DNA from 3 places in the Cupriavidus sp. BIC8F genome. Region 2 is predicted to be linked to each of the others. Evidence: predicted binding sites of a transcription regulator. Region 2 holds the regulator's gene; each other region holds the start of a gene.
The links. Region 2 encodes HrcA, which represses chaperone genes, less so after heat shock. Its sites were predicted from a motif close to TTAGCACTCNNNNNNNNNGAGTGCTAA; they were not measured.
Positions count from the first base shown of each region.

Region 1: a site for HrcA is predicted at 5,266-5,292, ahead of groES (co-chaperone GroES). Genes of this name have one in related genera too.
Region 3: a site for HrcA is predicted at 2,231-2,257, ahead of rpoH (RNA polymerase sigma factor RpoH). Genes of this name have one in related genera too.

Region 1 covers NZ_CP136094.1:2,119,187-2,128,930, forward strand. Annotated here, with positions in the region: gene RS901_RS09905 (cupredoxin domain-containing protein) at 1-284, shown strand, start outside; gene RS901_RS09910 (ArsR family transcriptional regulator) at 472-759, shown strand; gene RS901_RS09915 (transglycosylase SLT domain-containing protein) at 838-2,379, opposite strand; gene RS901_RS09920 (hypothetical protein) at 2,561-2,971, opposite strand; gene RS901_RS09925 (SulP family inorganic anion transporter) at 3,298-5,049, opposite strand; gene groES (co-chaperone GroES) at 5,397-5,687, shown strand; gene groL (chaperonin GroEL) at 5,733-7,376, shown strand; gene RS901_RS09940 (hypothetical protein) at 7,767-7,982, opposite strand; gene RS901_RS09945 (fimbrial protein) at 8,265-8,825, shown strand; partial or broken gene RS901_RS09950 (metallophosphoesterase) at 8,942-9,082, opposite strand; gene RS901_RS09955 (pilus assembly protein TadG-related protein) at 9,547-9,744, shown strand, end outside.
Region 2 covers NZ_CP136094.1:2,513,751-2,523,494, forward strand. Annotated here, with positions in the region: gene recN (DNA repair protein RecN) at 1-1,495, opposite strand, end outside; gene RS901_RS11775 (NAD kinase) at 1,562-2,479, opposite strand; gene hrcA (heat-inducible transcriptional repressor HrcA) at 2,582-3,616, shown strand; gene hemH (ferrochelatase) at 3,723-4,838, shown strand; gene RS901_RS11790 (RNA-binding S4 domain-containing protein) at 4,835-5,230, shown strand; gene RS901_RS11795 (hypothetical protein) at 5,298-5,471, opposite strand; gene grpE (nucleotide exchange factor GrpE) at 5,747-6,307, shown strand; gene RS901_RS11805 (thioredoxin family protein) at 6,396-6,827, shown strand; gene RS901_RS11810 (phospholipase A) at 6,850-8,166, opposite strand; gene RS901_RS11815 (DUF1841 family protein) at 8,303-8,734, opposite strand; gene RS901_RS11820 (DMT family transporter) at 8,837-9,744, shown strand, end outside.
Region 3 covers NZ_CP136094.1:1,714,182-1,723,925, forward strand. Annotated here, with positions in the region: gene cyoE (heme o synthase) at 1-372, shown strand, start outside; gene RS901_RS08070 (SCO family protein) at 500-1,120, shown strand; gene rpoH (RNA polymerase sigma factor RpoH) at 1,227-2,153, opposite strand; gene RS901_RS08080 (pirin family protein) at 2,494-3,369, shown strand; gene ybiB (DNA-binding protein YbiB) at 3,389-4,381, opposite strand; gene RS901_RS08090 (ABC transporter ATP-binding protein) at 4,477-5,280, opposite strand; gene ntrB (nitrate ABC transporter permease) at 5,299-6,204, opposite strand; gene RS901_RS08100 (CmpA/NrtA family ABC transporter substrate-binding protein) at 6,256-7,566, opposite strand; gene RS901_RS08105 (ANTAR domain-containing response regulator) at 7,932-8,579, opposite strand; gene RS901_RS08110 (fumarylacetoacetate hydrolase family protein) at 8,835-9,536, shown strand; gene maiA (maleylacetoacetate isomerase) at 9,541-9,744, shown strand, end outside.

The DNA.
Region 1 (9,744 bases), 390 kb from region 2:
ATGCGGCGGCGCCGCGCGTCATTCGTGTCCACGCGCGCAAGTTCGTCTTCACCCCGAATCACATCCCGCTGCGTGCCGGCGAGTCGGTCGTATTCGAACTGACGGCACAGGACGTGATCATGGGCTTCAGCGTGCCGGATTTCGGCGTGCGTGCCGACGTGCCGCCAGGCGCGACCGTGCGTTTGCCGGCAACGGCGCGCGGCAGCGGCAACTATGGCTTCCTGTGCGACATCTTCTGCGGATCGGGGCACGAGACCATGAACGGCGTGATCGAGGTCATGTAGGCGCCGCCCGCCGGATCCCTGGAGCCCGCGGGCGTGACGGCTGGTGTTGTAATCGCGCAGCCCGTGGGCGGCCCTATTGCCTTTGCCCTGCGAGCCGCGTAGAACGTTGGAAAACGGCGCCTGGAGAGGGCCGGCAGCCGCTCTTGGTGGGCGGCGGAGCACAACGCCAGAGGATCGAGGTGTGGCCATGGAGACCCAAGAGAGCGCGCTGACGCTTGCCCTGATGACCGAACCCGCGCGCGCCAGGATCTGCCGCGCGCTGCTGGAAGCCGGCGAGGGCGGGCTGCCCGCCGCCGCTCTGGCGCAACTGGCCGGGCTGAGCCTGCCGCGTGCCGCACACATGTTCCAGGAACTGATGCAGGCTGAAGTGGTGGCGCTGTCCATCCGCGAGCGCCAGGTCTGCTATGTGCTCAAGGCCCGGCGCGCGGTGCGCGATGCGTTGGGCTATATCGACAGCAGCGGCCTGGCCGACTGATCCTTGCCGCGTGGCCGGGCGCAGGTTGGCGCGGCCCGGTTCCACCGCCGTCCTGCCAGCGCGGGCGCCGGTGGCAGGCTACTTCCGGACTTCCTTCAGTGCCCGCTCACGCGCGGCTTCCCTGTCCTCCATGAGCCGGTAGGCCGCGTAGTACTTGAAGATGTTGCGCACATAGGTGGTGGTTTCGATGCCGATCTTCTCCGCCACCACGATCTCGACATTGTTGAACCACTTGTCGGGGTCCAGCCCGCGCGCCGCAGCCTCCTTGCGCATCTTGGCGATATTGCCCGGCCCGGCGTTGTAGCTGGCGAAGGCGAACAGCGGCCGGTTCGATTCCGAGAAGTGCGCGTCGGGGAAGTACTTGGTCATCAGCCGGTCCATGTACTTGGCGCCGGCGTGGATGTTGGACTCGACCATCTTGATATTGCCCACATTCAGTTCCTTGCCGGTGGCGGGCATGATCTGCATGATGCCGACGGCGCCCACGCGACTGCGCGCCTGCTGGTTGAGCTGTGATTCCTGGAAGCCCTGTGCGGCGAGCATCAGCGGGTCGAAGTGATAGTCCTTGCCGTACTTCTCGAAGAAGGCAACGGTCTGCTGGAAGCGCTTGTATTCGGCATCTTCAGTGTTGTTCTTGATCTGCTTGATCCGGCGCATGTATTGCTTGAGCAGGTATTCCGCCACGCCCTGCTTCTTGACGTGGTTGATATAGAAATCGTCGATTGCCTGCCGCAACTGCGGGCTGTTCTTGCGGAAGGCCCAGCCGGTATAGCCGCCTTCGCGCACCGCCAGGTCCTGCCGCACCTTGATCTCAGGCAGGATCTGCGCCCACATCGCCGCCTTCCAGTCATCGACCACCACGATTGCCAGCAGGCCCGCATTGACCATCTCGAGCACGTCTTCATCTTCGAGGGCATCGGGCAGCAGCACCAGGTGCATCGGCGCCTTGCCGGACTGGCGCAGGCGCTCGTTCAGCGCGGTCAGGCTTTCGTAGTAGCTGCTTGCGCGGCGCACGTGGACGGTCTTGCCTGCCAGGTCGTCCAGGCTCTTCAGCGCCGGTGACTTGGGGCCGGTCACGATCAGCTCGCGCACCGGCTTGCGGTCACGCGGCGCGAAAAAATCAACCTGCTTCAGCCGGGTCTCGGTCTCGGTCAGGTTGCCGGCGGCGATATCGCCCAGGCCCGCCGCCAGGTCGGGCAGCAGGTGGTCGCGCGTGGTGGGGATGATGATCACGGTGAGCGGACGCTTGCCAAGACGATCGGCGTAGGTCTTGTTCAGGTAGCGCTCGAATTCCCGCACCAGCTCTGCGGTCAGTCCGCGCTCGTGACCTTTGTCGCTGAAGTAGAGGGTGCGGCTGTATGGCACCAGCACGCGGATGACGCGGCTGTTGACCATCACGTCGAAGTCGCCTGTGCGCGGCTTGTTGGCCAGGTTTAGCCCGCGCGGCTTCGCGGGCGCTGCCGTGCCGGCCGCGGCTTTCGCAGCCGGCGCCGCCGCGGGTGCCGACGCCGGCGCCGGCTTCTGCTGTGCTACGGCAAACGTGCTGCCCAGGCTGAACGCGGCCATCAGGCCTGACAGGAGCAGGCCTGTAAACCAGTGGTGCGGGCGGAGAGCGGGCATGGCGCAGATGGCGAGCCGGGCGAAAAAGCGCGCGACTTGTTCTTATCGAGTCTAGGCGCGATCCGGCTTGTTACAAGCCGCCAATCCCCGATGCTCCCGCGGGCAAAAGGAGGGAAGACGACAGGCAAAAAAAAGAAGGTGGCCTGCTGATCCCGGCCACCTCGTTCTGCGCCGGCTGGCGCTATTGCTTAGGCGCGGCCATCTGGTCCTTGGCCACTGCGTCCGCGGCCTTGTTCTCGACCTTGCGCTCCTGCTTGGCAGCGCCGACGTCCTGCTTGTACTCGCCCTTGGCCGCCTTCTTCTTGGCCTTGTACTCGGCCGAGGCCTTCTGGCGTGCCTCACGGCGCTCGACCAGTGGATCCTTGGGTGGTTGGACCTGGGTCATGCCGGGCGATGCACTTTGGGAGCCTGCCGCGGCGGCAGGGGCGGCTGGGGTTGCCGGGGTGGCCGGCATGCCCTGGGCGGCCGGAGTTGCCGGCGTGGCCGGGCTGGCCGGCGTCTGGGCAATCGCCGTGGCGCAAGTGAGGCCTGCCAGTCCTGCGGCAATCGCGCCGACGATCTTGGGAAGGCGAGCGGGCTGTTTCAGATCCATGGAGAACCTCCGGAGTCGTTGTCCGAGACGCCGGCGACGGATGCGCCGGCGCGGCGTAGGCCGCACATCCCTGCCGAAGCGGGAATGCAACGGTGCCCTCAGTCTAGGCAGCGAGGCGGTGTTGCGCTGTCGGGCAAGCGCCGAAGCGGGGCCGGAATACTCCTACAAGCGCGCCGTGGCGAAGATGTTGCGCGCTTGCGACAGCGGCGCCAACGCCGCACGCCATCCGTCGCCACGGTACGCGCTCGGCGATGTCGCCTTGCGCCAGTACGATGGCCGGCCCAGGCGCCAGGCTCGCGGCGGTTGCTGCGCAATGCATTCGCGCTTCAGGCGGGCGTAGCGGTCTTGTTCGCAAGGTAGTGGTTGACCGCAAGATCCATGCTTTGGAACAAGCGCTCGCGCCCGAGTGTGTCCCCAAGGGATGACCGCCGAACCATCTCCAGCACATTGGGATTCAGTTCCACCAGCCAGAGCATCACGCCGCCTTCGCGCATCTTCTTTTCGGCTTCCGTCAGCATCCGCAGCGCCGTGTACTCGAGGTCAAAGACGCCGGCAAGGTCGAGCACCACCACCCGGGGATTCGCTGCAGCAATGATGGGCCGCATCTTGTGCCCGATGTGTCTCGCATTGGCGAAGTAGACGCGGCCCTCCGGCCTCAGCATCACCATGCCGGGATAGGTCACGTCGGCGGGATGCTCGGCGGACTGCGGCCGGAATACATTGGTGCCGGGCTTGCGTGCCAGGACATAGACTGGCGGATCGGAAGTCTGGTAGGCCAGCGCCAGCAGCGAAACAATGATGGCGGCGGCAATGCCGTTCAATGTCCCTAGCAGCACGACGCCGGCAAAGGCTACCACTGCCCAGATGAACTCCGTGCGCCGGATGCCGAGGATGGCGCGAAACTCCGCCGGCTGGATCAGTCCCACCGAATAGGCGATGACCACTGCCGCCAGCGCGGCCTCCGGCATCAGGCCGATCAGCGGTGCCAGCACCAGCATCGCGCCCAGCGCGACGGCCGCAGTGACCAGTCCCGCCAGCTGCGATCTGGCGCCGCAGCGGCGGTTCACCGCGGTCTGCGTGGTCCCGCCGCCGGCAGCCATCGCGCCGAGGAATGCGCCACCCAGGCAGGCGAACCCCGTGGCCAGCAGCTCGCGGTTCGGGTCCGGCGCGGGTTCGCCGCTCTGCGCGAAGGCGCGTCCGGCTGCGATGGTTTCCGTAAAGCTCATCAGGGCGATGCCCATGGCCGGTACCAGGAGCTGCATGACCAGATCGGGATCCGGCAGCGTGAGGGGCGGCAGGCCAGTCGGGACATGGCCAACGGTTTCGACGCCATGAGACTGCAACCCGAGCAGGCTGACTGCCGCAATCCCGATCCCCACCGCGATCAGCGGTGCCGGCGCGCGCGGCACCAGGCGCTCCATGCCGATCAGCAGCGCCAGGACCGTGACCCCAACGGCCATGGTTGCCAGCGAAGCGTGGGGAACGCCCTGGACCATGGCTGCGAGGTTGTGGAAAAACGCGCCCTTCTGGAAATGGATGCCGAGCAGCTTCGGAAGCTGGTCCACCACGATCACCAGCCCGATCCCGGCCTTGAAGCCGATCAGGACGGGCTCGGAGATGAAATCGGCAACAAAGCCCAGGCGCAGCAAGCGGGCGGCGACCAGGATGATGCCCACCAGGCAGGTGAGCGTGGCCGAAGCCGTCAGCAAGCTCGCGGTACCGCCTGCCTTCGTGGTATCGCTAAGCGCGGCTGCTGCCAGGATCGCCAGGGTGGTCGTGGTGCTGACGCTGAGCGGGCGCGAGGTTCCCAGCATGGCGTAGATCAGCATCGGCGCGAAGACCGTATAGAGTCCGACCTCGACCGGCAGGCCCGCGATGGTGGCGTAGGCGAGGGCCTTCGGGATGACGACTGCCGCAACGGTCAGCCCGGCCATGACATCGGGCTTCAGCCAGTCGCGGTGGTAGTGACGCAGCCACTCGGGCCACGGCAATGCAAGCACGCCGGCCGAGTTGCGCAAGGTGCGGCAGGGATCGCGACCGGCGCGGTTGCGGCGACGGGAGTGGGATTCCACGTTCATGGAGGGTGATCCGGGCGGCGGGCTTGATGTTTGTCGTTGTCGTGCGGCGACCCATGTACAGTTTGGTCGAAATTACACGGAGCGGCAAATGCACGTTAAGTGGCTAAAGCTCCCCTTTCAATGGCTCTCCAAGGCGATATCCCTCGAGAATTTCACGTCCAAGGGAAAACCCGTATCAAGTCCCTGTCTTGAAATGGCCATACCCCGTCCCTATAATTAGCACTCGCCGGGGGTGAGTGCTAACAGCATGAAAGCGCCCCTTGCGGCACCTGAACATTTCAGACGGCCGTCGCCTCGGTAGCCGGCCGATTTGTGATTAAAAACTCACTTTGCATCTAGGAGTCCGTATGAATCTGCGTCCTTTGCACGACCGCGTGATCGTGAAGCGTCTGGACAACGAAACCAAGACCGCGTCCGGTATCGTGATTCCCGACAACGCTGCCGAGAAGCCCGATCAAGGCGAAGTACTGGCAATCGGTCCTGGCAAGAAGGATGACAAGGGCAACAACATCGCCCTCGACGTCAAGGTCGGCGACCGCGTGCTGTTCGGCAAGTACGCCGGCCAGGCAGTGAAGGTGGAAGGCCAGGAACTGCTGGTCATGCGCGAAGAAGACATCATGGCCGTGGTGAACAAGTAATTCACCGACTGACCGCCACCCGTACAGATTTCAGGAGATTCAAGAATGGCAGCTAAAGACGTAGTGTTCGGCGACGCCGCACGTGCCAAGATGGTCGAAGGCGTGAACATCCTCGCCAACGCAGTCAAGGTGACCCTGGGCCCGAAGGGCCGCAATGTGGTGCTGGAGCGCAGCTTCGGCGGCCCGACCGTGACCAAGGACGGCGTGTCCGTGGCCAAGGAAATCGAGCTGAAGGACAAGCTGCAGAACATGGGTGCCCAGATGGTCAAGGAAGTGGCTTCCAAAACCAGCGACAACGCCGGTGACGGTACCACCACCGCTACCGTGCTGGCCCAGTCGATCGTGCGCGAAGGCATGAAGTTCGTCGCCGCCGGCATGAACCCGATGGACCTGAAGCGCGGCATCGACAAGGCTGTCGCCGCCGCCGTGGAAGAGCTGAAGAAGGTCAGCAAGCCCACCACCACCAGCAAGGAAATCGCCCAGGTTGGCGCGATCTCGGCCAACAGCGACACCTCGATCGGTGAGCGCATTGCCGAAGCCATGGACAAGGTCGGCAAGGAAGGCGTGATCACGGTTGAAGACGGCAAGTCGCTGGCCGACGAGCTGGAAGTCGTGGAAGGCATGCAGTTCGACCGCGGCTACCTGTCGCCGTACTTCATCAACAACCCGGAAAAGCAGGTTGTCCAGCTGGACAACCCGTTCGTGCTGCTGTTCGACAAGAAGGTCTCGAACATCCGCGACCTGCTGCCGGTGCTGGAGCAAGTGGCCAAGGCTGGCCGCCCGCTGCTGATCATCGCTGAAGACGTCGAGGGCGAAGCCCTGGCGACCCTGGTGGTGAACAACATCCGTGGCATCCTGAAGACCGCCGCCGTCAAGGCCCCGGGCTTCGGCGACCGCCGCAAGGCCATGCTGGAAGACATCGCCATCCTGACCGGCGGCACCGTCATCGCTGAAGAAATCGGCCTGACGCTGGAAAAGGCTGGCCTGAACGACCTGGGCCAGGCCAAGCGCATCGAGATCGGCAAGGAAAACACCATCATCATCGATGGCGCCGGCGACGCAGGTGCGATCGAAGGCCGCGTGAAGCAGATCCGCGCCCAGATCGAAGAAGCGACCTCGGACTACGACCGTGAGAAGCTGCAAGAGCGCGTGGCCAAGCTGGCCGGCGGTGTTGCCGTGATCAAGGTTGGCGCTGCCACCGAAGTTGAAATGAAGGAAAAGAAGGCCCGCGTTGAAGACGCCTTGCACGCCACCCGCGCTGCGGTGGAAGAAGGCATCGTCCCCGGCGGCGGTGTGGCCCTGCTGCGTGCCCGCGCTGCGATCTCGGCACTGACCGGCGAAAACGCCGACCAGAACGCCGGTATCAAGATCGTGCTGCGTGCCATGGAAGAGCCGCTGCGCCAGATCGTGCTGAACGCCGGTGAAGAAGCTTCGGTGGTCGTTGCCAAGGTTATCGAAGGCAAGGGCAACTACGGCTACAACGCGGCTTCGGGCGAGTACGGCGACCTGGTGGAAATGGGCGTGCTGGACCCGACCAAGGTCACCCGCACCGCACTGCAGAACGCCGCTTCGGTGGCTTCGCTGATGCTGACCACGGACTGCGCAGTTGCCGAATCGCCGAAGGAAGAGTCGGCTCCGGCAATGCCGGGCGGCATGGGCGGCATGGGCGGCATGGAAGGCATGATGTAAATCATTGCCGACTGACTGCCCTTACGGGCAGGCTGTCTTGAAAAACCCCCGCGGGCTCGCGCCCGCGGGGGTTTTTGCGTTTCGAGAGAGGGATGCCTGCTCCTCATCCGTCTGCCATGCGACCCGGCCGGCCACGGCCGGACCATACCGCTGCGTGCCATCCACGCCAATCCGACGCCAATCCCAATTGCCGGAGCTTCATGCAACGCACGTGTGGCAAGAAGATTCTCAGCCTGATCTAAGGCTTGGCCTATTCGAGGCGCTGGCAGCGCTGGCTACATTCTGTGTTGACGGTGGCAAGAGGTCGTCGGCAAGCCCCGCTTCAATTCACATTCCCCGCATGGCTGCCATGGAACCTCGAACCATCACATCGTTACGACGCCGCCTTTTTCATGCCGGATCGCGCACAAGGCAAGCCTGGCGCGCCCCCTTGATCCTTGTCTGCATGGTGTTCATGTGCCTGGCACACACGCGGGCATATGCTGCCTGTTCCGGAACCACCTCGACATCGCCTTTCTCGCCGTCCACGGTAAGCATCAGCAAGACCACCGGTATCGGCCAGGTGATTTCCAGCGCTACCATCACCCTGACGGTGACTTGCGACAACACCGGACTCGTGAGTCCTGCTACCAGTGGCTGGGCCTTGAACTACACGCCACAGTCGCCGCTGGTGACCACCTCAATCTCGCAGCAGACCTTTGCCACCGCCATGCCGGGGTTGGGCTGTCGCATGTATCTGCCCAATGGCAATGTGATTGCCCCAACCAGCTATGGCACCAACGGTGGCGACAACTTTGGCGTGAATTGCATGGGAGCGGCCTCGGCGGGCTCGCTTGCACGATGCCGTTGGGAACCTCGTCGCATACATTCCTGTTCCGGTTGGACCTGGTGCGAACCAGCAACGCGCTGACGAGCGGCACGTTCAGCAATAGCCTGATGCGCTTCGGCTACCAGGACAGCGGGACCGGAGCTTCGGGGCCTGGGCCGGCTACGGCCCAGTTTGGTGACGAAATCACTTCGCCCGTGACCTTCCAGTTCATCGCCCCAAGCTGCACCCTGAGCGCGGGCACGGCGAATCAGGTCATCACGCTGCCCAAGATCGGAAACTCGGCCCTGCCTTCGGTCGGCGCGACAGCCGGTGCAACGGGCTTCATGCTCAATCTCGAGAATTGCGTCACCCAGTCGGTCGTCACGCTGACTGTCGGCGGTACCACCGAGACGGTGAGCAGCGTGCTGCAAAACAACGGATCGGCGCAGGGCGTCGGCCTGCAACTGCTGAATGGCGGCGCCAATGGCACGCCGCTGCCACTGAATGCCAACGTCGCCATGGGAAATGTCGGCACGGCAACGGCCATGGGCATTCCATTGGGCGTGCGGTACTACCGGCTCGACACGGTAGGGCCCGGCACGGTAAGCAGCGTGGCAACGGTCAATTTCGACTACAACTGACGCAGCGCCAGGCCGACCATCGGCATGGTCGCGCTCTCGTCGCAGGAGACGGCCACCGCGCAATAAAATTGTAACGACATCGTGCTTGCCGAACCTGTGGCTGGCCGCGCAGCGCGTCAGACCTCAACCACGCAGCACCAGTCGAAGCGCTGGTTCTCCAACTCGCCGGTGCGGCGGCTGACATAGCCGCGCGGGTTGCAGACCACGCGCGAATCGTCGATGCAGTAGTCGAAGCTGGTGTGGGTGTGGCCGTGGATCGGCAAGCCCACCCCGCGTGATGCTCAACTCGTGAGCCGAGGTATGAGTCAATTCTGTAACACACGTCGTTGCTACAGGAGGCCTCTTTTCACTTGCTTGCAGAGCTGAGTAGCCACAGCAAGTAATTTCTGAGCCCGGTAAGTGATCTTGATCGCACCATTGGAGCGAAGTATGCCGATTTGGGTGAGCTGTGAGCTGGAAGCGGGACCCTATTGATCGGGGTTCCAGTATCCCGGTGAGTCGTCCAGCGAACTCTCTCCAGGCTGTGACCCTACCTACTGATTCCGCCATAGGGCCGATACCAATTGCCGTTGGCATGACCAAGAATGCTTGTACGAAGCGAGCTATCGGGATGTTCCCGGCGTAGTCAGCTGGTCGCCCATGTGTCGCTGGCAGCCGTGGAGTCCGGCTATGACAGCGGATCCAAGCTGGGTGCTCATGTCTCCCATCCAAGGCGATGCATATGTCCACGTATGGCAAAAAGAAGGCAAAAGGGGTCATTCTTCCGATTGTGGGCCTGACCCTGGCCGTGTTGTTAGGCATGGCCGGACTGGTCATCGACCTGGGCGCGATGTTTGTCGCGAAGACGGAGCTACAGTCCGCTGTCGATAGCTGCGCGCTGGCGGCAGCGCAGGAACTCGATGGGACGGCGGATGCCCTG
Region 2 (9,744 bases):
CCTGCGCCGCCACTTGCGGCAGGTGCGTCACGCACAGCACCTGGCGCGCGCCGCCGAGCTCCTGCAGGCGCCGGCCGACCACTTCGGCCACGGCGCCGCCGATGCCGGTATCGACCTCGTCGAAGATCAGCGTGGGCGTGGGCGAGGCTTCGCTGGTGATCACCGAGATCGCCAGGCTGATGCGCGCCAGTTCGCCGCCGGAGGCCACCCGGGCCAGTGGCCGCGGGCTCACGCCGGCATGGCCGGCAACCAGGAATTCGACCTGCTCCAGTCCATGGCTCTGGCCTTCGTCAAGCGCATTGAGTGCGGCGACAAAGCTGCCGCCGGCCATCGACAGGCCCTGCATGGCGTCGGTGACCGCGGCGGACAGCGCCTGCGCGGCCTGCTTGCGGGCGTGGCTGAGATGCTGCGCCAGGGTCAGGTAGGCGGCCTTGGCCGCAGCCTCGCGCGCCATCACCTTGTTCAGGTCCTGCGCGGCCTGCAGGTCGTCCAGCTGCTGGCGGCGGGCCACCAGCTCGTCGGGCAGCTGCTCGGGCGGCAGGCGGTACTTGCGCGCGGTGGCGTGCAGCGCCTGCATGCGTTCGTCCACGGCCTGCAGCCGCTCGGGATCGAGTTCGAGCCGGTCGACATAGCGCGTGAGCGAGTGCGCGGCTTCCTCGGCCTGCATCTGCGCGGGCTCGAGCGCGGCCAGCACGTCGCGCAGCGCGGGATCGACATCGGCCAGTTGCTGCAGCTTGTGCACGATGGTATTCAGCGCCGACAGCACCGAGCCGTCGGCCTCGGACAGTGCGTCGAGCGCGGCGCGGCTGCCGTCGATCAGGCCGGCGGCATGCGACAGCCGGTTGTACTCGGACTGGATCTCTTCCCATTCGCCCGGCTGCGGGTTGAGCTTGTCCAGTTCGCCGACCTGCCATTCCAGCCGTTCGCGTTCGAGCTGCATCTCGCGCGACTGGTGTTCCACCGCCTCGCGCTGGCGCACGCAGGCACGCCAGGCGCGCCAGGCCTCGGCCACCGCGCCGGCCTGCTGGGTGAGGCCGGCGTGGGCGTCGAACAGCAGCCGCTGCGCATCGGGGCGCAGCAGCAGCTGGTGCGCGTGCTGGCCGTGGATGTCGACCAGCTGGTCGCCGACTTCGCGCAGTTGCGCCAGGGTGGCGGCGGCGCCGTTGATAAAGGCCTTGCTGCGGCCCCCGGCATCGACCGTGCGGCGCAGCAGCACGGTCGCCACGCCGTCTTCCGCTTCACTGTTGAGCTCGCGCTCGGCCAGCCAGGCATCCAGTGCCGGGTGGGTCGAGAAGGTGGCGCTGACGCTGGCGCGCGGGGCGCCTTCGCGCACCACGCCGGCATCGGCGCGTTCGCCCAGCACCAGCGCCAGGGCATCGATCAGGATGGATTTGCCGGCGCCGGTCTCGCCGGTGAAGACGGTGAAGCCAGTGGTGAAGTCCAGGTCGAGCGTATCGACGATGACGAAATCGCGGATGGACAGGCTGCGCAGCATCGTGGCGTGGAAGGTAGTCGGTCCGATGGGTTCGGGATCAGGCTCAAGGGGCGGCTTGATACTGGCTCAGAGGCGATTGTCTTCGGAAGGATACTCGTGCCAGTGCAGCTTCTTGCGCAGCGTGGCGTAGTAGTTGTAGCCGACCGGGTGCAGCAGGTTGATGGTCTTTTCGGAGCGCCGCACCACGATGCGGTCGCCCGGCAGCAGCGAGGTCAGCGACTGCATGTCGAAGTTGACGCTGGCGTCGCGCGCGCTTGCCACCTCGATGGTGACCTCGGCGTCGTGCGGCAGCACGATCGGGCGGTTGGACAGCGCGTGCGGGGCGATCGGCACCAGCACCACGCCCGACAGCGTCGGGTGCAGGATCGGGCCGCCGGCGGACAGCGCGTAGGCGGTGGACCCGGTGGTGGTCGACACGATCAGGCCGTCCGAGCGCTGGTTGTACATGAAGTGGCCGTCCACCGACACCGCCAGTTCGACCATGCCGGAGATGCCCGAGCGGTTCACCACCACGTCGTTCAGGGCCAGCGCGGAAAAGATGTTCATGTCGTCGCGCACCACGCGCGATTCCAGCAGCAGGCGGGTCTCGGCCTCATACCGGCCGTCGAGCATGTCGGGCAGCACGGTGTGCGCGTCTTCCAGCGCGATGTCGGTCATGAAGCCCAGCCGCCCGTGGTTGACGCCGATCAATGGCACGTCATAGCCGGCGAGCTGGCGGGCGATGCCCAGCAGCGTGCCGTCGCCGCCCAGCACCACGGCCACGTCGGCCTGCCGGCCGATCTCCTCGGCGGACAGGGCGGGGTAGGCGGTCAGCCCGGTGGCGAGCGAGGTTTCGCGCTCGAACACCACGTCCTGCCCGTTGCGCAGGATATAAGAGGCAATCTCCTCCAGCGGCCCTTCGATGCCGGCAGTGGAGTACCGGCCCACCAGGGCGACGGTCTTGAACGAAGTGCGCACGGCGCTGGCTTTCGGGGGGGCGGACATGCGTGGATTAGACCATACCGCCATGACGGTTGTCAGCAGCCGCGGGCGGGCGGCCCAGACCGGCCGCCAGAAGGTCCAAAACTTGCGTAAAATCGGGGCATCATGGATGAACGCTCCAAAACGCTGCTCAAGACCCTGATCGAGCGCTATATTGCCGAAGGGCAGCCGGTCGGTTCCCGCACCCTGTCGAAGTACTCGGGGCTGGACCTGTCGCCTGCGACGATTCGCAATGTGATGTCCGATCTGGAGGAAATGGGCTTTATTGCCAGCCCGCACACCTCGGCCGGCCGTATCCCGACCCCGCGCGGCTACCGGCTGTTCGTCGATTCGATGCTGACGGCCAAGCCGCTGGAGCGCAACGCCGACCTGGCCGAGCTGACCGGCCAGATCCAGGACCAGCTCGGCGGCCAGCAACTGGGGCCGCAGCGCATGATCACGGCGGCGGCGCGCACGCTGTCCAACCTGTCGCACTTCGCCGGCGTGGTGATGACGCCGCGCCGCGCGCAGGCGTTCCGGCAGATCGAATTCATGCGGCTGTCGGACAAGCGCATCCTGCTGATCATCGTCAGCCCCGAGGGCGACGTGCAGAACCGCATCATCCAGACCGAGCTGTCATACACGCCGGCCCAGCTGATCGAGGCGGCCAACTTCTTCAATTCGCACTATGCCGGCATGAGCTTCGACACGGTGCGCGGCCACCTGCGGGTGGAGCTGCAGGACCTGCGCCGCGACATGTCGCAGCTGATGCAGGCCGCGGTCGAGGCCGGCAGCGTCGCCGAGGACGAGGACGACGACCACGTCTTTATCAGTGGCGAGCGCAAGCTGCTGGAAGTGGAAGACCTGGCCTCCAGCATGGACAAGCTGCGGCGCCTCTTCGACGTGTTCGAGCACAAGACCAGCCTGCTGCAGCTGCTGGACGTGTCCAGCCATGCGCAGGGCGTGCAGATCTTTATCGGCGGCGAAAGCCGGCTGGTGCCGATCGAAGACATGGCGGTCATCACCGCCCCGTACGAGGTCGACGGCCAGATCGTCGGCACGCTCGGCGTGATCGGCCCCACGCGCATGGCGTATGAGCGCGTGATTCCCATCGTCGACATCACCGCGCGCTTGCTGTCCAGCGCCCTGAGCCAGAACTAGTGCAAAGACTGGCTGGTCTGACAAGCGGCTCCATTCCTACCGAGCGCGGCAATCGCCGGTGCGCCGCACCGGCGCCATCCCGGCACCGTGCCAACCCGGAAGCGACATGACGTTTTCTCCCGAACCGGCCTACCAGCACGGCCACGCGCCGCGCACGGCAATCCTGCTGGTCAACCTGGGCACCCCGGACGCACCCACGCCCAAGGCGGTGGGGCGCTACCTGAAGGAATTCCTGTCCGACCCGCGCGTGGTCGAGATCCCGCGCGCGGCCTGGCTGCCGTTGCTGCATGGGGTGATCCTGCCGCTGCGTTCGCGCGCCTCGGCGCTGAAGTACGAATCGATCTGGCTGCGCGAGGCCCATATGACAGGCTCGCCGCTGCTGGTCTACAGCGAGCGCCAGGCCCATGCGCTGCAGCGGCTGCTGAACCAGCACGGCCATGAAGTGACGGTCGCGTGCGCAATGCGCTACGGCAATCCGTCGATTGCCTCGGTGCTGGAGGCGCTGCGCCGGCAGGGCTGCGAGCAGGTGCTGGTGCTGCCGATGTATCCGCAGTACTCGGGCACCACCACGGCCACGGCCTTCGACGAGGTGTTCCGGGTGCTGGGCCAGTGGCGCAACCAGCCAGAGCTGCGGCTGGTCAAGCATTTCCATGACCACCCGGCCTATATCTCGGCGCTGCACCAGCAGGTCGGCGCCTATTGGGCACGGCACGGCATGCCGGACTTTGCCCGCGGCGACAAGCTGATCCTGTCGTTCCACGGCGTGCCGCGGCGCACGCTGGAGCTGGGCGACCCCTATCACTGCGAATGCCTGAAGACCGGCCGGCTGCTGGGCGAGGCGCTGGGCCTGCAGCCGGGCCAGTATCAGGTGACGTTCCAGTCCCGTTTTGGCAAGGCGGAATGGCTGCAGCCGTACACCGCGCCGACGCTGGCCGAGCTGGGCAAGGTCGGCGCGGGCCGGGTCGACGTCTTCTGCCCGGGCTTTCCGGCCGACTGCATCGAGACCCTGGAGGAAATCGCCATGGAAGGGCAGACCGAGTTCAAGGTCGCGGGCGGCAAGGATTTCCACTTCATCCCGTGCCTGAATGATGCCGATCCGTGGGTCGCGGCCATGGCCGAGATCGCGCTGCAGCACCTGCAGGGCTGGCCGCTGGCCACGCCGCATCCGCACGAACTGGAAGCACGGCGCACGCGCGCCCAGACCCGGGGAGCGGCGGCATGAATGTCGACTTTGAGCCGGATGCGCGCCAGCGCATCGACAAATGGCTGTGGTGCGCGCGCTTCTTCAAGACGCGCTCGCTGGCGGCCGAAGCGGTGGAGCGCGGCAAGGTGACCGTCAACGGCCAGCCATGCAAAAACTCGCGCGAGGTGAAGCCCGGCGACATGGTGGTGCTGGAAGCGCACCAGCAGCGCTGGGAACTGGTGGTGAAAGGCATTGCCCTGGCGCGCGGGCCGGCGCCGGTGGCCCAGACGCTGTATGAGGAAAGTGCCGAAAGCCAGTCCCGCCGGCTGGCCGATGCCGAACGCCGGCGCCTGCAGCCGGAGCCGTCCGCGCAGATCCAGGGGCGCCCGACCAAGCGGGACCGGCGCCGCATCGACCACCTGAAGAGCTGAAATGACAACGCGGCGGCACCGGGAAGCTCCGGTGCCGCCGCGCAGTGGGCACAGGGTCAGGTGGCGCTTATTCCTGCGTGACTTCCTGACTGACGATAGGGACGATGTAGTGCTTGAACACCGCCTTGCCGCTGCCATACTCCGTATCGCGCGGGGTGAATGCGCCGGAAAGGCAGATAAAGACGGTCATGACCGCCAAGGCGGCCACAAGGCAGAGCGTCACGACTGGCAGCTTATGCATGGCCAACCTTTCGGAAGAGGCACAAAGTTGAACCATCTCCAGGACCCCCGACATTTTTGTCATTTTTCTTACTGAGAATCTTAGTGAGTGCGATGCAGCAAAGCAATAATGCGCCGATTGCATATGGGTGGCCTTTGTAACCGTGTGTTTCCGCGTCACGCCAGCGCCACTCTTGAAAACCTGCGCCTTGCCACCACCTGCACGGAACACGCGCCGATATACCACCCGCGGCCAGGCCCACGGCGGGCCGCGACAATGCATTGATACGGATCGACATGGAAGAACAGAAGCAGACGCCAACCACCCAGACGCCTACGCCCGCGGGCGATGAGGCGGCCAACGCCAGCCAGGAAACCGGTGCGCCGGAAACCGCTGCCGTGGATGATGTGGCGGCCCAGCTGGCCGCCCTGGAAGCCAAGGCGCGCGAGCATTACGACCTGTATATGCGCGCCGTTGCCGAAGGCGAGAACATCCGCCGCCGGGCGCAGGACGATGTCGCCAAGGCGCACAAGTTCGCCATCGAGAACTTCGCCGACAACCTGCTGCCCGTGATGGACAGCCTGCAGGCCGCGCTGGCCGACGGCTCGGGCGATATCGCCAAGCTGCGCGAAGGCGTCGAGCTGACCGCGCGCCAGCTGGCGGCCGCCTTTGAGCGCGGCAAGATCGTTGAACTCAACCCGGTGGGCGAGAAATTCGACCCGCACCGCCACCAGGCCATCTCGATGGTGCCGGCGGACCAGGAACCCAATACCGTGGTGACCGTGCTCCAGCGCGGCTACACCATTGCCGAGCGCGTGCTGCGGCCGGCGCTGGTGACGGTGGCGGCACCGAAGTAAGGCGGCCCGGGACGGCGGCGTGCCATCCTGGATTGCGACCTGACGCCCGGTGCCGGCTGGCCCGGGCGTTTGTCATTCTGGAGCGAGCATGACCACTGAACCAGGCGCCGGCTCGGCGCAGTCGTCCCCGGCCCCCCACCTCGACCACCGCGCCTTCGAGGCGTTCGGCATGCGCGAGGTCGATGACGGCAGCATCGACGCCGCCATGGCCGGGGCCGGCGACGCGCTGGTGTGCGTGTTCTTCTGGGGGGTGGACTGCTTCAACTGCGAGGTGGCCAAGAAGGCCATGCTGGCCAACCCCGAACCGATCCGCGCGCTGGAACTGCACTGGCTGCATGCCAACGTCTACGCGCATCCCGGGCTGGGCCGGCGCTTTGGCCTGCATGGCATCCCGGTGTTCTTGTTCTTCCAGAACGGCAAGAAGCTGGGCCGCGCCACCGGCTGGCATGGCCACGGCCAGTTTGCCGCCGCGGTGGCCAATGCGCGGCTCAAGGCCGGCGGCAAGCCGCTGGCCGGCTGAGCGGTCTGGCCGTTCAGCGGGTTCAGCGGGACAGCGCGTAGCCGATGCGGAACTGCCACGGCAGCTTGTGGTTGTAGTCCAGCAGGCTCTCGCCATAGCCGACGAAGTAGCCGGCCATCAGGTAGCCCGCGGTGCCGGGGATCAGCCTCGCCATCGGGTAGGTCAGCTGGGCGTCGACGCTGCCGTACCACTTGCGCGTGCCCTTGCGCAGCGTGGCGGAGAACTCCCATGAGTCCGGGCGCCCGTAGGCAATGCCCAGGTCCATGAAGCCGCGGTAGTGGGCGATGTCGGGGTTGTCGCCCTTTTCCACATAGGCGTAGAGCTTGGGCGCGACGCGCCAGTGCCAGTCGTTCTGGTCGCCGAAGTAGAAGGTCGGCTTGACGAAGACCGTATTGATGCTGCGCGATTCGTCGCCGCTGCGGCCATTGGATTCATGCTCCAGGCCGGTCGCCAGCGACAGCCGGCTGATGACGTTGTTGCGCACGCCGGTATCCGACAGGTAATAGAACAGGCTGGGCCGGTAGTTGGTGTCGCGGAACGGCTTGGACTGCTCGGACAGGTCCCACAGCGAAAACTGCGTGTAGCCCACGTACAGGTTGTCGAACAGGCGCTTCGACGCCGGGTCCTCGCCCTGGAACAGGCGGTACTTGAAACTCAGCTGGAACTTGGCGTTGGCGCCGTCATGCGCGCCGACCATGAAATACATCGGGTCATGGAACGACAGCCGGGCGCTGTCGCGCAGGTCGGCCGGCGCGGGTGCGGCGGCGCCCGCCTTGGTGACCGGGGAGACCGGCACGGCTGCGGTAGCGGTCGCCGGCTCTGCGGCGTCGGTGGCCGGCTCGGTGCCGTTCGCTGCCGGCGTCTTGCTGGCAACCGGCGGCGCGGCGGCGGCGGGTTCACCGGGCCGCGGCAGGCGGTTCAGCGTCACTAGTACCGGCGCGGCGTCGATGCCGGTCGCATCCAGCCGCACCTGGCCGCGCAGGGCCGGGGGCAGCGTCACCGTGTAGCGGATCGCGCGGTGCTCGCCGCGGCGCAGGTTGACCACGGCCGGGCCTGAGACTTCGCGCCACAGCACCAGCCGCACCGGCGCCTGCAGGTCGCCCGAGGCGGTCACTTCGAGCGTGTCGGGAATACGGTAGCGGCGCGTGGCGTCGTCGGCGCTGACCACCAGCGTCAGCGTCAGCGGCTGGTTGCCGTCGATCACGCGCGGCGGCTGCAGCAGCGCCACCCCGGCGTGGCCGGCCAGGGGCCAGGCCAGCATCAGCGACAGGCAGAGCGGAGCGGCGACACGGCTGGCAGGCGCCATCGGGCGCCGGCGCGGCAGGGCAATTCGGGACATGGCTTGAGGCACCGCACCGCCGCGGGGCGGCAGCGCGGGTTTGGGAATTCTGAACGCGCAAAGCCTACCATGCGGCCGCAAGCGGGTTGTGACGAATTGTACGCAGCCGGGAAGGAAGCCCGCCGATGGCGGAATTTCAGCGGTTGGCGCGGCGCTTCACGCAATCGACGTAGTGGTCGCCGTCGGGCGGTTGGCCGGTGCGCTGTGCCTGCCACAGCATCTCGCCCAGGCATTCCATCACCTGGTGCTGCGCTTCATGCGGCGAGTCCAGCCTGCGCGCCAGCGCCTCGTAAGCGTGGCGGATGCCGCGCGGCTGGTCGACCGAGACCTGCTCGGAGATCGACAGGTGCATCGACAGGTGCAGGAAGGGGTTGGTCTGGCCTTGCTCGGGAGTGTAGTCCTGCGACAGCGCACCTTCGGTGTCGCGCAGCAGGCCGTGGTACTCGGGGTGCTCGCCGATCCAGTCGACGGCGATGGCTTCCAACGGGGTCAGCACGCCGCCTGTGAGCTGCTTCTGCCAGGCATCGCAGAAGAACCGGCGGACTTCTTCTCGGGAGGGATTAAACATGGTGGCGACATTGTAAACGAGGGCCGCGGCCCGCGCTGGCGGCCCCGCTTGTTGCCAGCGGCGCCAAGTAGAATGCGGGATCGCCGACTTCCCGCCCGCCCGATGACCGCTTCCGCCCAAACCGCCCCGGACCACGCCCGCGACAAGCTGGCCGGCGTGCTGCTGATCGCGCTGTCGGCCAGCGCCTTTGGCGCCATGGCGATCTTCGCGCGCTTTGCCTATGCGGCCGGCGCGGATGTCTACGGGCTGCTGCTGGTGCGCTTCATGCTGGCGGCCGCGGCGCTGGCGTGGGTGATGCGCACGCGCGGCATTGCCTTGCCGCCTTGGCGCCGCGTGCTGGCGCTGGCGGCGATGGGCGGCATCGGCTATGTCGGCCAGTCGTTCTGTTTCTTCAGCGCGCTCAACCATGCGCAGGCCAGCCTGGTGGCGCTGCTGCTGTACCTCTATCCGCTGTTCGTGACGATCCTGGCGGCGGTCTTCCTGAAGGAGCGGCTGACCACCGCCGCGGTGATCGCGCTGGTGCTGTGCTCGGTGGGCGCAGGACTGACCGTAGGCGGCGGCGAGGGCTCGCCGCTGGGGATCGCGCTGGGGCTGGCGGCGGCGGTGATCTATTCGGTCTATATCATCGTCGGCGCGCGCGTGACCGCCGGCGTCAACCCGATCGCCACCACCACGGTGATCTGCACCGCGGCGGCGCTGGTCTACGGTGCCGTCGGCCTGCTGCGGATGGGGGCGGGCGCGCCGCCGCAGTTCCCGGTCACTGCCGGCGGCTGGCTGGCGCTGGCGGGCATCGCGCTGCTGTCGACGGTGCTGGCGATCCTGACCTTCTTCGCCGGCCTGCAGCGGCTGGGCGCGGCGCAGGCGTCAATGCTGTCGACGCTGGAGCCGGTGGTCACGGTGCTGCTGGCGGCGCTGCTGCTGGGCGAGCATATCGGCACGGCGCAGGCCGTGGGCGGCGTGCTGATCCTGGCCGGCGTGCTGTGGCTGACCCGCCGGGGCGGTGCGCCGGC
Region 3 (9,744 bases), 800 kb from region 2:
ATCATCTTCACCTGGACCCCGCCGCACTTCTGGGCCCTGGCGCTGTACCGCCGCGCCGACTACGCCAAGTCCGGCCTGCCGATGCTGCCGGTCACGCACGGTGAGCGCTACACGCTGCTGCATATCCTGCTGTACACGCTGATCATGATCGCCGCGACGCTGCTGCCCTTTGTCTACGGCATGAGCGGCTATATCTACCTGGCGGCCGCGCTGGCGCTGGGCGCGGGCTTCCTGGCCTACGCCTGGAAGATGTACCGCAACTATTCAGACGAACTGGCGCAGCGCACCTTCCGCTTCTCGATCCTGTACCTGTCGCTGCTGTTCGCCGCGCTGCTGGTCGACCACTACTTCAAGTTCGTGCCGCAGGTCTGACCTGTGGCCCACCGGCTGCGGCATCTTGTCGCGGCCGGCGCAGCGTGGCGGCCCGATCGGCGATACTGCGTGATGTCGCCGCCCTCTGGTGCCGCTGTTCCCCCCACCCCTGACCGGTTTCCGCCGCATGCCCCGCCTAAGCCCCGCCTCCGGCCTGTTCGCCGCCTTCCGCCGCTTTTCCCTGCTGGCCGCGCTTGCGCTGGCCGTGGCTGCCTGCGGGCAGCAGAAGGCCTCGTTCCGCAATGTCGATATCACCGGCGCGGCGGACTTCGGCAAGGACTTCTCGCTGACCGACCATCACGGCAAGGTGCGCACCATCGCCGACTTCAAGGGCAAGGCGGTGGTGATGTTCTTCGGCTACACCCACTGCCCGGACGTGTGCCCGACAACGATGGCCGAACTGAAGGCGGTGATGGAGAAACTGGGCCCGGACGCCGACCGCGTGCAGGTGCTGTTCGTCACGGTCGACCCGGAACGCGACACGCAGGCGTTGCTGGCCCAGTACGTGCCAGCCTTCGATGCGCGCTTCCTGGGGCTGCGCCCGGCCGACGAAGCCGCACTGCAGAAGGTGACCAAGGACTTCAAGGTGTTCTACGCCAAGGTGCCGGGCAGCTCCCCGAGCAACTACACGGTGGACCACTCCGCGGGCAGCTATGTGTTCGACCCGGAGGGCAAGCTGCGGCTGTTCATCCGCCACGGCCAGGGTCCGGATCCGATCGCGCACGACCTGAAACAGCTGCTGTCGTGACGTGAAAGGGAGGGAAGGGGTGCGGCATAACGTCGCACTCTCCCTCTCGCGGGCAACAAAAAGGCCGGTCCAGTGGACCGGCCTTTTGCATGGCTGGGGGAGCGGATCAGGCGAATGCCTGCAGCGCACCCTTCATCTTCTTCATGGCCGCGGCCTCGATCTGGCGGATGCGCTCGGCCGAGACGCCGAACTCGTCAGCCAGCTCATGCAGCGTGGCGCCGCCCGAGCCGTCGTCCTCGACGTGCAGCCAGCGCGCCTCGATGATGCGGCGGCTGCGTTCGTCCAGCTTGCCCAGCGCCTCTTCCAGGCCCTCGACCTGCATGCGGTCGTGGCGCTTGGCTTCCAGCACGCGGGTGGGCTCGTTGTGGTTGTCCGCCAGGTAGGCGATGGGGGCGAATTCCTCTTCGCCGTCGTCGATCTGGCCTTCCAGCGCCAGGTCGCCGCCCGACAGGCGGGTTTCCATCTCCATCACTTCTTCGGGCTTGACGTTCAGCTCGCGCGCCACGGCCTCGACCTGCTCCGGCGTGAACGTGTGCGCGCCCTGCTTGTGGCTGCGCAGGTTGAAGAACAGCTTGCGCTGGGCCTTGGTGGTGGCCACCTTGACCATGCGCCAGTTCTTCAGCACGTATTCGTGGATCTCGGCCTTGATCCAGTGCATCGCATACGACACCAGGCGCACGCCTTGTTCGGGGTCGAAGCGCTTCACGGCCTTCATCAGGCCGATATTGCCTTCCTGGATCAGGTCGGCGTGCGGCAGGCCGTAGCCCAGGTACTGGCGGGCGATCGACACCACCAGGCGCAGGTGGGACATCACCATCTGGCGGGCAGCATCAACGGAATCGTGGTCGCGGAGCTCGCGCGCCAGGCGCTGCTCTTCCTCCGCGGTCAACAGCGGAATCCGGTGGACAGCCTGGATATAGCTGTCGAGGTTGCCAACGGTGGCCGGGAAGGTCAGCGCAAAGCTGCCCGTGCTCCGGGGTGCCGTCGGCAGACGGTTATTCAGGGTTTGGTCGGCAGACAAGACTGCGTTCACTCAATGGCTCCTTTCGCATCCGGCGGTTCGGTTGCCGGGGTGCCGCGCCTCTTGGGCCGGCGGCATTGCAACACATATTAGCACTCAGGCCGGGTGAGTGCTAATTGGAGCCCCGATGGCCGTGATAGTTCCACTCGATTGCTCTTACGGATGGCATAGCTACTTACCACTTCGAGCGGCGGAAACGATACCCACGGTTCGGCGCACTGGATGTTAGAGCGGTGCGGGGCACAGGGGTTCTGCCCGCTGCTGCAATGATTTGTTGCAGCAGCGGCTACACTCGACCCAACTGCAGCGCGCTGGCATCCTTGCGAGCCTCTCTTATTCCACTGGAGGAGTTATGTCTGCTATCGAACACTTGCTCAAGCCGCATGTGCGCGACCTGGGCGATTTTACCGTGCGCCGGCTGTTGCCGGCCGCCGCTACCCAGACCGTCGGGCCGTTTATTTTCTTCGACCATATGGGGCCGGTGCAGCTGCCGCCGGGCGCCGGCGCTGATGTGCGCCCGCATCCACATATCGGGCTGGCCACGGTCACCTACCTGTTCGAGGGCGAGATCATCCACCGCGACAGCCTGGGCAGCGACCAGGCGATCCGCCCGGGCGACGTCAACTGGATGACCGCCGGGCGTGGCATCGTGCACTCGGAACGCTCGCCCGAGCATGTGCGCCCCGCCGGTGCCCGCCTGCACGGCATCCAGACCTGGGTGGCACTGCCGCAGGAGCATGAGGGTGCCGAGCCGTCGTTCTTCCACCATCCCGCCGCCACGCTGCCGCGGATCGAGCGGCCGGGCGTGCGCATGGTGGTGATTGCGGGCGATGCCTTTGGCCAGGTCTCTCCGGTCAAGGTCTTCAGCCGCACCCTGTATGTGGCGATCGAGCTGGATGCGGGCGCGAGCGTGGAGATCCCTGCCGAACATGCCGAGCGGGGCATCTATCCGGTGGATGGCGCGGTGGCGCTCGACGGCGAGCCGCTGCCGGCCGAGCACATGGTGGTGCTCACGCCGGGCCAGCCCGCGACGCTGACGGCCACGGCGCCGTCGCGCGTGATGCTGCTGGGCGGCGACCCGACCGACGGGCACCGCTTTATCTACTGGAATTTCGTTGCCAGCAGCAAGGTGGCGATCGACGCCGCCGCCCAGCGCTGGGAGGACGATCAGTTCCCGCACGTGCCGGGCGAGACCGAGCGCATCCCGCTGCCCCCGCGCAGGGCCTGACAGCGGTCCCGGGGCTGGCTCAGACCGGGCTGGCCCAGGTCACGTGGGTGCCTTGCCGCAGGCATTCGCGGATGGCCTCGACCTGGATCGCGATCGGTGCCGGCACCGGCGCCGCTCCTTCCAGTACGCGCCGGATCCAGGCCACGGTCTGGCCGGCGTCGCTGCCAGGCGGCAGTTCAGGCACTTCGGCCAGTGAACCCACGGCCGGATCGACCAGCGTCTGCTGGTGCCCCTCATGCAGCCAGTCGATGCGGCTGGTGCGGCGCGCATCGGCCACCACTTCGCCCTCGGTGCCGCGTGCCAGCAGCACGTTGGCGGGCTCATGCGAGAAGTAGTCGGTCAGCGTCTCGCGGTATTCGGGGTGAGTGTAGCTATACAGGCGCAACCCTTCGGCGGGCGAATGCTCGCCCACTGGCTGCAGCATCTTGGCCACCGTATGCGACGAATTGCGCAGGCCGATCACGGTGCGCCGCTCCAGCAGCTTCGACAGCCCGGGCGACAGTACATCCACCGGCAGCACCGCCAGCGGCCCGAGGTCGCTGCCCTCGCGCAGCCGTGCCGAGGCCTCGTCGGTAGTCACGCACAAGGGCACGCCCAGCGCCTCGAACAGCGTCATGCTGGTCACGCGGCCATTGAACAGGCGCGTGCCGTGCACCAGCACGGGGACATCTTCGCGCGCCAGCAGCAGCGCCAGCAGTGGCACCAGGTTGGGTTGCTTGCGCGCGCCGTTGTAGCTGGGGATCACCACCACCTGCCGGTCAGGCGGCGCCGGCAGCGGCTGGCAGTGCGCATGGGCGGCTTCCAGCATGCCGGCCAGCTCGTGCGGGGCCTCGCCCTTGATGCGGTAGGCCATCAGGATGGCGCCAAGCTCCAGGTCCGAGACGCGCCCGGCCAGCATGGCGTCGAACAGGGCCTGCGCGTCTTCGCGGGGCAGCGCCCGCGCGCCGTTGACGCCGCGGCCGATCTCCTTGATATAGCGGGCAGCAGGGAAGGACGTGGCTGGCGTGGTCATGGCGGCGTGGGGGTAGTCTGTTCTGGGTTCATGATAGCGGAGCCAGGCCGCCGCGCCCACCGCCGCCGGTCACCGCGCATCGCCTCCTGAGGACACTACGCGGCTTCCTGCAGCGCCGGGTTGCGCTGCTTGCGGTAGAGGAAGTCCAGCACCGCGGTGCGGCAGGCGTGGTAGGCCTTGTCGTCGGCCAGCGCGACGCGGTCGCGCGGGCGCGGCAGGCCCACCTTCAGGATCTCGCCGATGGTCGCGGCCGGGCCGTTGGTCATCATCACGATGCGGTCGGCCAGCAGCACGGCCTCGTCGACATCGTGGGTCACCATCACCACCGTGCTGCGGGTGCGCGCCACGATCTTGATCAGCTCGTCCTGCAGGTGCGCGCGCGTGAGCGCATCGAGCGCGCCGAAGGGCTCGTCCATCAGCAGCACCTTGGGCGCCATCGCCAGCGCGCGGGCTATGCCCACGCGCTGCTTCATGCCGCCGGAGATTTCATGCGGGTACTTGTTCTCGGCGTGCGTCAGGCCCACCAGCGCCAGCGTGTCTTGCGTGCGCGCCTTGAGCTGCGGCTTGCTCTCGCTGGCGGCAAAGACGCGCTCCACGCCCAGGTAGACGTTCTCGAAGCACGTCAGCCACGGCAGCAGCGAATGGTTCTGGAACACCACCGCGCGCTCCGGCCCCGGCCCGGCGATCTCGCGCCCGGCGCAGATCAGCGCGCCGGTGGTGGGCGTGGCCAGTCCCGCGACCAGGTTCAGCAGCGTGGACTTGCCGCAGCCGGAATGGCCGATCAGCGTGATGAATTCGCCCTCGGCGATATGCAGGTTGATATCGCGCAGGGCGACGAACGGTCCCTTGCGGGTCTTGAAGGTCTGGCCGACTTTTTCGATGCTGACGAACTTGTCCATGGCGATTCTCCCCACGTATCAGTTGGTGCCGTAGCTGAAGCGCCGGGCCAGCGCCAGCAGCGCGTGCTCCAGCAGCAGCCCGATGATGCCGATCACGAAGATCGCGATCACGATGTGCTCGACCTTCAGATTGTTCCATTCGTCCCACAGCCAGAAGCCGATGCCGGTGCCGCCGGTCAGCATCTCGGCCGCGACGATCACCAGCCACGCGGTGCCGATCGACAGCCGCACGCCGGTCAGCATGTAGGGCAGCACCGCGGGGAACAGCACCCGCGTGAACACCTTCCATTCCGACAGGTCCAGCACGCGCGCCACGTTCAGGTAGTCCTGCGGCACGCGCGTGACGCCCACCGCGGTGTTGATCACCATCGGCCAGATCGAGCAGATAAAGATCGCCCAGATCGCGGCCGGGTTGGCCGCCTTGAACAGCAGCAGGCCGATCGGCAGCCACGCCAGCGGCGAGACCGGGCGCAGCAGGCTGATTACCGGCGCGGTCATCGCGTTCAGGAAGGCAAAGCGCCCGATCAGGAAGCCGGCCGGGATGCCGACCAGCGCGGCCAGGCCGAAGCCCGCCGCGACGCGCGCCAGCGATGCCAGTACGTTCCAGCCGATGCCCTGGTCATTGGGCCCGTTGCGGTAGAACGGGTCGGCAAACAGCGGCACCGCGGCGTTCCATGTGGCCTGCGGCGTGGGGATGGCCGGGATCATCGTGGCGATGCCGTGCCAGGCCAGCACGAACAGGGCAAAGCCCAGCACCGGCGGCACGGCCTTGAGCACCAGCGCGGCCAGCGCTTCGCGGCGTTGCGCGCGCCGGGCCTGCGCGGCGATTTCCTGCTCGCGCCGGCGCACCCGCTCCTTGGTGTCGGGGTCGGCGCTGGCGGCTACGGTGGCACCATCGGGCGTGGTGTGGGCTATGGCATTCACGTCTGGCTCCTTTTGTCAGGGGCACTGCGGATCAGTGGGGAAAGGCTTGCGTCAGGCCTTGATCTTGAAACCGTCGGCGTAGGCCTTGGGGTCCTTGCCGTCCCAGACCACGCCGTCGATCAGCTTGGCGCTGCGCATGTCGCTCTTGGGCAGCGGCACCTGGGCGGCGGCGGCGGCCTGCTTGTAGACGTCGATGCGGTTGACCTGCCTGGCCACGGCGAGATAGTCCGGATGTTCCTTCAGCAGGCCCCAGCGCTTGTGCTGGGTCAGGAACCACATACCGTCGGACAGGTACGGGTAGTTGGCGCTGCCGTCCTGGTAGAACTTCATCGCGTCGGGGTCGTCCCAGGTCTTGCCCAGGCCGTTGGTGTAGCGGCCCAGCATGCGGTCCAGGATGATATCCATGTCGGTGTTGACGTAGGACTTGGCGGCGATGGTCTCGGCGGTCTTGCGGCGGTTGGAGGCCGACGCATCGATGAACTTCGATGCCTCCAGCACCGCGGCCACCATCGCGCGCGCGGTGTTGGGGTATTTCTGCACGAACTCCGCGGTGGTGCCCAGGGTCTTCTCGGGGTGGCTCTTCCAGATGGCCTGCGTGGTCTCGGCGGTGAAGCCGATCTTGTCGGCGATGGCGCGCGCGCCCCAGGGCTCGCCCACGCAGAAGCCGTCCATATTGCCCACGCGCATATTGGCCACCATCTGCGGCGGCGGCACCGTGATCGCCTTGGCGTCCTGCATCGGGTTGATGCCGTTGGCCGCCAGCCAGTAGTACAGCCACATCGCATGCGTGCCGGTGGGGAAGGTCTGGGCGAAGGTGTAGTCACGCTTCTCCTTCATCATCAGCGCCTTCAGGCTGGCGCCGTCCTTGACGCCTTTCTCGGCGAGCTTGGACGACAGCGTGATGGCCTGGCCGTTGTGGTTCAGGTTCATCAGCACGGCCATGTCCTTCTTCGGGCCGCCGATGCCCAGCTGCACGCCGTAGATCAGGCCGTACAGCACGTGCGCCGCGTCCAGCTCGCCATTGACCAGCTTGTCGCGCACGCCGGCCCATGAGGCTTCCTTGGTCGGCGTGATCTTGATGCCGTACTTCTTGTCCAGCCCGAGGGTGGCGGCCATCACCACCGAGGCGCAGTCGGTCAGCGGGATAAAGCCGATGCGCACGTCGGTCTTCTCCGGCGCGTCCGAGCCCGCAGCCCATGCACCGGCGCGCACCAGCGGATCGACCAGCGTCATCACGCTGGCGCCGGCGATGGTGGCCAGCACGCGGCGGCGGCCGCTGCTGGCCGGGACGGCGTCGGCAGCCGCGTCGGAAACGTGGACGGCTGCGTGCAGCGGCTTGGCAATCCTGAGGCGAGAGGGCATTGCATGGCTCCAAGAAAAAAGGCGTCCCTGCCGCGACCGGCTTCGCCAGAAGACCGGTGCGGCGCAGGGACGCCGTTGTCCGTGGCGTGGCGCAGCCCGCGTTGGCCGTGCCCGCCGAAATTGTTGGTCGGCCGCCGTTGGCCGATACCTGCATAACGCAAGGCGTGTGCCAGCCTGTGCAGCGCAGCATTCGAGGGCGGATTTTTGACGGATCGGGAGGAAATGGCCGGATGCGGTGCGCGCGCGGTCGCCGCCGCCGCATTCGGGGAAGCAGGGGAGAGAGGTGACGCCGCGCGGCAGCGCCAGGAGCGGGCATTGCACCAGTCGTGTGCGGCAGCGCACCACGGCTGGCAGGCGCGAGCGGCTCAGCCCATCACGTCGATCACGCGCTGGGCCGCGTCCACCAGCTTCAGGCCGCGCTCCATCGCCATGCTGCGCAGGCGCTTGTAGGCCTCGTCCTCGCTGAGGCCGCGTGCCTGCATCAGCAGCCCCTTGGCGCGCTCGACCACCTTGCGCTCGGCCAGCTTGAGCCGGGTGGCATCGAGCTCGGCGCGCAGCTGCTGGTCCAGTTCAAAGCGCGCGTAGGCCACGTCGAGCACGGTCTTGACGCGCTCGGCGCGCAGCCCGTCGACGATATAGGCGGTGATCCCCGCCGTCAGCGCTGCCTTGATGCGCTGGCTGTCGTCGTTGTCGGTGAACAGCACGATCGGGCGCGGCGCATGCTGGGTCGAGACGCAGACATGTTCGATGGTGTCGCGCGCGGCGGATTCAGACGCGATGATCAGCATGTCGGGCTGGGTGGCCGTGATCACATCCGGCAGGCGCAGGTCGGCATCGACGATCTGGATCTCGGTAAAGCCCGCGCTCACCAGCCCGCCGCGGATGGTCTCGACGTTCAGCGGGTCGGCATCATGCGGGTCTCGCACGAGCAGGATCCGCAACACCCGGCCACCGGCAGTGGAAGGGCCAGGTGCGGCGGGGGTAGACGATGGGGGCGGGTGGCGTCGTGTCATGGCTAGGCTCTGTTGCAGTGCGCCATGCAAGATTCGCGCCGGGTAAGTATCCGGTCACCTGCGCCAGTCTGGTGCGGTGGCGCTGCGAGGATGCCTGGATTCATTGTATGCGGTCGTACGCAGAGGCAACTCTCGCGGTGTATCCTGTTGCCCTGCTGCGCCGGGCGCGTCTGCTGGCGACGCCGCGAGTGGCTGCATCCCGCAACCCCGCATCCCTGCGCCGCAGCACCGATCAGAACAAATCTGGAGAGAAGCATGACCGAATTCGTGTTCGCCCCGCCCGCGCCCGTTGGCGTGCCGGTGCGCGGCAGCAACGCTAGCTTCCCGGTCCGGCGCGTGTACTGCGTCGGCCGCAACTATGCTGCCCACGCCCGTGAAATGGGCTCGGACCCCGACCGCGAGCCGCCGTTCTTTTTCTGCAAGCCGTCCGATGCTGTCAGCTATGTCGCCGACGGCACCGAAGGCGCCTTCCCGTATCCGCCGGGCACCAGCAACTGCCACTATGAAGTGGAGCTGGTGGTGGCGATCGGCAACGGCGGCCGCGACATCCCGGTCGACCAGGCAGCCGGCCACGTGTTCGGCTACGCCGTGGGCCTGGACATGACCCGCCGCGACCTGCAGAACGAATCGAAGAAAACCGGCCGCCCCTGGGAGACCGGCAAGGCCTTCGACCAGTCCGCGCCGATCGGCCCGATCGTGCCGGTGTCGGCCATCGGCCATCCGGAGAAGGGCGCGGTGACGCTGGCGGTCAACGGCGTGGAGAAGCAGCGCGGCGACCTGTCCGACCTGATCTGGTCGGTGCCGGAGATGGTGTCGTACCTGTCGAAGCTGTTCGAGCTGCAGCCGGGCGACCTGATTTTCAGCGGCACGCCTGAAGGCGTGGGCCCGGTGGTCAAGGGCGATGTCATGCAGTGCCACGTCGGCGGCGTGGGCGATCTCACCATCAAGGTAGTCTGATCCGATGCTCAAGCTTTACAGCTATTTCCGCAGCTCGGCCTCGTTCCGCGTGCGCATTGCGCTGGAGCTCAAGGGGCTGTCCTATGACTATGTGCCGGTGCACCTGCTCAAGGAAGGCGGCCAGCAGCTCAAGCCGGAATTCCGCGCCGTGAACCCTGACGGCCTGGTGCCGGCGTTCGTCGACGGCGAGCACGTGCTGCAGCAATCG